DNA from 2 places in the Micromonospora sp. AP08 genome. Region 1 is predicted to be linked to the other one. Evidence: riboswitches for the same ligand, from Rfam matches in the RefSeq annotation. Region 1 holds a riboswitch; the other holds the start of a gene.

Region 1 (3,178 bases):
GCCGAGGCGCGGGCGCCGTGGTCGGAGACGTACATGGTGTCCGGCGTGCCGTCCGGCCGCAGCCCGAGGTCGTTGACCAGCGGAGCGGTCGCGCTCGGTGCGGTGCGCAGGACCACCGCCGACGAGCCGCGCAGCGGGCACGGCGCGGCCGGCGGCGTGGGCTTCGGCACGCCCGGCGGCTGCTGGTTGCAACCGGTGAAGGCGGGCCGGTTGGCGGCGAAGTCCGGGTCGATCGTGACCAGGCCGGTGTGCGGCGTGCCGGTGGACTGGAACGGGGCCTTCATGAGGTCGAAGTAGTGCGACCAGTCCCAGTACGGGCCCGGGTCCCAGTGCATGCCGCGCACCGTCCCGGCGGTGGTGCCGGGGACGTTGTCGTGGCCGATGATGTGCTGCCGGTCCAGCGGGATCTGGAAGCGCAGGGCCAGGTGACGGACCAGCTTGGCCGAGGCCCGGTACATCGCCTCGGTGTACCAGGTGCCGTGACCCGCGAAGCCCTCGTGCTCCAGGCCGATGGACTTGGCGTTGACGTACCAGTTGCCGGCGTGCCAGCCGACGTCCTTGGCCTTGATGTGCTGGGCGACGTAGCCGTCCACCGAGCGCAGCGTGTAGTGCCAGCCCAGGTAGTCGGCCCGCTTCACCAGGTTCACGCTCGGGCCGAAGTAGCCCTCGGTGTCGTGGATGACGATGTACTCGATCTTCTGCTGGGCCGGCCGGTTCCCGAGGTCGTGGTTGCCGTAGTCCCCCGGGTCCGCGCTGAGCTGCTCGTAGGGGGCGGGGATCCACTCGCAGGCCAGCCGCACCGGGCATTCCAGGCCGTCCGGCCGTTCGGCGCGGCGCAGCCCCAGCTTGTGCAGCCCGGACTGGTCCGGCGTCACCGTGGTGGCGGCCAGGGTCACCCGCTGGCCGTCGTCGGTGGTCCGGGTCGCGCCGAGGCCAAGCTGGTCGTAGACCTCGTCGGCGAAGGCCGCCGCCGCGTCCTCGGTGTCCGCGCCGGAGTAGCGGGCCACCGCGCCGTACCAGGCCGCCGGGTCGGTGCCGGCGCCGACCGGCGCAGCCAGTTCCTTCTGGTACGAGGCGAGCAGCGCCGCCCCGCCCCGGATGTTCGCGGCCGCGTCGGTGCGCAGCGTCTCCTCGGCGAGGCCGGTGAGCGCCGCGGCGGCGTCGAGCGTCTGCAGGGACGCCTGCGGCAGCGCGTCCTCCGCCGGCGCCGACGCGGTGGCCGGGTCGAGGGTGAGCGGACGCGAGTCGTCGCCCCGCGGGTCCTCGTCCTCGTCGACGTGGCCGCTGGCCGGGGTCGAGAGGACGTGCTGGGCGTCGGTGAGGTGCATCGGGCCGTAGCCGCCGCTGGTGCTCGGCTGGCCCGGGTGGGTGTCCCACCGCGATTCCAGGTACGAGACGCCGAGCAGGACGCTCTGCGGCACGCCGTACTCCGCCGCGGCGGCGGCGTACTGCTCCTGGCGGTCGGTGGGGGGTGGGGCGGTGAGCGGTTCCGCGGCCACCGGTCCGGTGGCCACGAGCGCGGTGGCCGCCGCGACGGCGGCTGCCAGCAGCATCCGTCTGCCCGACGGCGGGGGGGAGAGGTGCATCGAACCTCCAGACAGGGATGGGGGTCACTGCGTCCTCACCCTCGCCCCACGCACCCTCCGGGTCAATACCTTTCCGACAAGTAATCTTCGGTGAAAAAAACCTTCGGGTACGGAGTGTCACGGCGACTTGGGTTGCGGATCGGTAACGGTCATCTCTACTCTGGTCAATCGTCGGCCGCCAGTTTCACCGTCCAACCCGGGTGGTGACGGTCCGACACCGCCGAGTCGCCTCCGGGCGAGCCGGGGACCCAGGTACCTGGGGTGAATCCGCAGCCACTGCGGTAGGGCGGCTCCCTTCCCGCCCGAACCCGTCAGCTAACTCGGTAGGCGGGCACGAAGAAGGAGTACGGAAGCCCGGTGGCACACCATGCCCCGCGGCCACCGTCGGGCCGGTCGGTCGACCGGTCGACGGCTGCGCCGCGTTCCCGCTGGTCCCGCTTCACCACCGTCCTCGCCGCCCTGGCCGGCACCGCCGTCGTCCTGACCGGCGGCGCCACGGCGGCCCACGCCGAACCGTCGGTCACCGAGATCGAGCGCCAGATCGACCAGGACTGGAACAAGCTCGAACCGATCATCGAACAGGTCAACGCCACCCGCGAGCAGCTCGCCGCCAAGCGCAAGCAGGCTGCCGCGCTCGCCAAGCAGATCGCCCCGCTCCAGGCCCGGGTGGACGCCGCCCTCGGTCAGGTGGGCGGCCTCGCCGCCGACGCGTACAAGGGCGACAACAATCTCTCCACCGTCAACGCGCTGTTGGGCAGCCGGTCCCCGAGCGAGCTGGTGGACGGCCTCGCACTGCTCGACCGCTTCGCGAACCGCCAGCAGGCGCAGGTGCGGACCGTCGCCGAGCTGCGCGACCAGCTGGCCGCCAAGAAGCAGCCGCTGGACGAGATGATCGGCGAGCTGGCGCGCACCGAGGCGCAGCTCGCGGCGAAGAAGAAGCAGATCGACGCCGAGATCGTCAAGCTGCAGAAGCTCCGGCTCAAGGTCTACGGCAGCGGCGGTGGCGGTCCGCTGCGCCCGGCCCCCTGCCCCGCCGGCTACCCCGGTGGCCCGGCCGGCATCGCGGTCAAGTTCGCCTGCGCCCAGATCGGCAAGATCTACGTCTGGGGCGCCGCCGGCCCCGACCACTACGACTGCTCCGGCCTCACCATGGCGGCCTGGGCCAAGGCCGGCGTCTCGCTGCCGCACAATGCGCGGCAGCAGCACGACGTGACCCGGCGGGTGAGCCGGAGCGAGCTGCGCGCCGGTGACCTCGTCTTCTACTACAGCGACCTGCACCACGTCGGCATGTACGTCGGCGACGGCTGGGTGGTGCACGCCTCCCAGTCGGGCAAGCCGATCACCATGAAGCGCGTCGACGACGGCCAGATCAACAGCTACGGCCGCCCGGGCTGACCGGTCCGCGGGGGCTCCCGTGCCGCGGGGGCCCCTGCGCCGTTCCGCCGTGCCGGCCGGTCAGCGGGTCGGCCAGGTGCGCCAGTTCTGCCACGACCGGCTCGGGGTCGGCCCGCGCTGCCCCTGGTAGCGCGACCCGTAGACCGCCGAGCCGTACGGGTGCTCGGCCGGCGAGGAGAGCCGGAAGATGCACAGCT
Region 2 (3,178 bases), on a different contig from region 1:
GGCCGAGGTCGAGGGCACGGTGGGCGTGATCACGCCGGTGCCGCGCCGGGACGAGGTGGCCGGCTGGGTGGGCGACCTCGGCGGCCGGCTCCAGGTGGTGACCAGCCTCCAGGCCAAGGGCATGGAGTACGACGGGGTGGTGCTGGTCGCTCCGAGCGAGATCCGGGCCGACCCGGGGTCGGGCGTGCGCACCCTCTACGTGGCGCTCTCCCGGGCCACCCAGCGCCTCACCACGCTCGACCCGGTCGGCTGACGAAGGCGCCCCGTCCCGACGTTCAGTTGCACATATAGCGATGTGAGCATAGATTGAGCTCGGCCGGGGCGACGGACGGAGGGTGTGGGCGTGGGCGCAGGTCATGACCACAGCGGCGCGGTGGCCAACGCCGCGCACCGTCACCGTGGTCGGCTCTGGGCCGCGTTCGGTCTGCTCACCGCCCTGATGGCGGTCGAGGCGGTGGCCGCGTTCGCCACCGGCTCGCTGGCCCTGCTCTCCGACGCCGGGCACATGTTCACCGACGTCCTCGGCATCGGCATGGCCCTCGCCGCGATCAGCGCCACCCGGCGGGCCGACACCGATCCGCAGCGCACCTTCGGGCTCTACCGGCTGGAGGTGCTGGCCGCGCTGGCCAACGCGGTGCTGCTCGGCGCCGTGGCGGTCTACGTCCTGATCGAGGCGGTACGCCGGTTCGGCGAGCCGCCGGAGGTGCTGGCCGGGCCGATGCTCGCCGTGGCGGTGCTCGGCCTGCTCGCCAACATCGCCGCGTTCGCGCTGCTGCGCGCCGGCGCCGAGGAGAGCATCAACCTGCGCGGGGCGTACCTGGAGGTGCTGGGCGACCTGCTCGGCTCGCTCGGGGTGATCGGCGCCGCCGTGATCATCGCGCTCACCGACTGGTGGTGGGCCGACCCGCTGGTCGCCGTGGCGATCGGGCTGTTCATCCTGCCGCGCACCTGGCGGCTCGGCCGGGCCGCCGTCCGCATCCTGGTGCAGGCCGCCCCGGAGCACCTCCAGGTGACCGCCGTGCACGACCGGCTGGCCGCCGTGCCCGGCGTCGCGGAGGTGCACGACCTGCACGTCTGGACGCTCACCTCGGGCATGGAGGTGGCCTCGGCGCACCTCACCATGGTCCCGGGCGCCGAGGTGGGCGACGTGCTGGCCGCGGCCCGCACCGCCCTGCACGAGGACTTCTCGATCGATCACGCCACGTTGCAGATCGAACCCGGAGCGTCTCCCGGGGCCTGCGGTGCAGTCGAGTGGTAATTAGGACAATCTTAAATCCAAGTGGTTATTGTGCACTTATGCCGGTTTTGACCGGGTCGCCGGCTCCCACCTGCGGAGCCGGCCCGGAGCAGCGCCGGTAGGCTCGACCGCGGCCACCGCCGGGCGGCGCCCACCGGCGCCTGCGGCGGCCAGCGCCTAATCGCCCGCAGGGGCGAGCCGGGGAACCACGTTCGTGGGGTGCATCCGCGTCAGCGGTAGGGATCTTCCGTCCCGAACCCGTCAGCTAACCCGGTCGGCGGTTGACGGAAGGACACGTGAATGCCCCCAGTGGCACCTGTACGACGGACGGCCGCCCGGTTGGCGGCCCTGCTCATCGCGACGCTCACCCTCGGCGTCGTGGCCGAGCCGGCCCTCCCCGCATCGGCGGCCCCGGCGACCGGCCTGCTCGCCGCCGCACCCGGCGACGACGAGGGCGGCACGCCGGCGCTGCGCGCCCAACTCGATGCGGCCAGCAAGGGCTGGCTCGAGGCGCGGGCCGCGTTGAACCGCTCGGTGACCCGGCAGCAACAGCTCACCGCCCAGCTCAAGACGGTCAACGCCGAGTTGACCGTGCGCGACGCCAAGGTCGGCGAGATCGCCGGGGTGGCGTACCGGGCCGGGCGGATGGGCACGGCCGCGGCGCTGCTCGGCAGCAGCAGCCCGGAGGGCTTCATGGACCGCGCGGCGGCCCTGGAGCAGGTGGCCGCGCACGAGGACCGGGCCCTGCGCGACCTCATCGAGACCCGGGACGAGGCCACCCGCACGCAGGCCGCGCTCACCGGCGAGATCCAGGAGCAACGCAAGCAGGTCACCGTGATGGCCAAGCGCAAGGAGCAGGCCGAACGCGCCCTGGAGGTCGCCAACGACCGCGCGTCCCGCAGCAGCGGCGGCGGCAGCGTGCAGGGCACCTCGTCGGCGAACGCGAAGCCGGCCCCGCGCAACGCCGACGGCTCCTGGCCGCCCGAGTCGTGCAGCGTCGACGACCCGACGCCGGCCGACGGCTGCATCACCCCGCGTACGCTGCACGCGCTCCAGCAGGCCAAGGCGGCCGGCTTCACCCGGTACGTCTCCTGCCACCGGCCCAGCGGCTCCGGTGAACACCCCAAGGGGCGGGCCTGCGACTTCGCCGCGCAGAAGGACGGCTTCGGCGGCGTGGCCACCGGCGGCGACAAGACGTACGGCAACAACCTGGCCGCCTACTTCATCCGCAACGCCGACCCGCTCGCCGTGCTCTACGTGATCTGGTACAAGCAGATCTGGCTGCCCAGCAGCGGCTGGAAGGCGTACAGCGGCGGCAACGGCGACCCGTCCAGCGACCACACCAACCACGTGCACCTGTCGGTGTACTGACCCGCCCCGGCGGCACCCGGCCTACGCCCCACGACGTACGCCGGGTGTCGCCGCGCGGCCCACGACGCGGCGCCCGCGACGGCCGAGCATCGGGGGCATGACTCGACTCTCCCCCACCGGACGCAAGGCCCTGCTCACCCTGCACGTGGTCACGTCGGTGGGCTGGCTCGGCGCCGACCTGGTGCTGCTCACCCTCGGCGTGGCCGGGCTGCGCGGGGCCGACCCCGAGGTGGTCTACCCGGCGGCCGCGCTGCTGGTCACCTGGCTGTTCGCCCCGCTGAGCGTGGTGGTCTGGCTGGTCGGGCTGGCCAGCGCGCTGCTCACCCCGTGGGGGCTGCTGCGCTGGCGCTGGGTGCTGGTGAAGTTCGCCGTGACGACCGTGGTGCTCACGCTGGTGCTGCTCCTGCTCACCCCGCGGGTCCGGCACCTCGGCGAGCTGGCCGGGGCGGCCACCACCCACCTGCGCGTCGACCTGGTGGTCGCGCCGACCGTCTCCAGCACGCTGCTGCTCGTGGTCACGGTGCTGTCCACGTACAAGCCGTGGGGGCGGCTGCGGCCGGCCCGCCCGGC

Evidence for each region. Region 1 has a riboswitch for cyclic di-AMP ahead of FXF50_RS26285 (NlpC/P60 family protein). Riboswitches for the same ligand answer to the same signal wherever they lie in the genome.
Region 2: it holds a riboswitch for cyclic di-AMP, as region 1 does, so the genes downstream of both, FXF50_RS16280 (hypothetical protein) here and FXF50_RS26285 (NlpC/P60 family protein) in region 1, are expected to answer to the same signal.

The regions. Positions count from the first base shown of each region.
Region 1 is NZ_VSEZ01000021.1:49,102-52,279, reverse strand. It holds gene FXF50_RS26290 (N-acetylmuramoyl-L-alanine amidase) at 1-1,553, opposite strand, end outside; cyclic di-AMP (ydaO/yuaA leader) riboswitch at 1,795-1,932, shown strand; gene FXF50_RS26285 (NlpC/P60 family protein) at 1,944-2,981, shown strand; gene dcd (dCTP deaminase) at 3,042-3,178, opposite strand, start outside.
Region 2 is NZ_VSEZ01000008.1:215,332-218,509, forward strand. It holds gene FXF50_RS16270 (AAA family ATPase) at 1-253, shown strand, start outside; gene FXF50_RS16275 (cation diffusion facilitator family transporter) at 344-1,258, shown strand; cyclic di-AMP (ydaO/yuaA leader) riboswitch at 1,402-1,533, shown strand; gene FXF50_RS16280 (hypothetical protein) at 1,538-2,608, shown strand; gene FXF50_RS16285 (hypothetical protein) at 2,706-3,178, shown strand, end outside.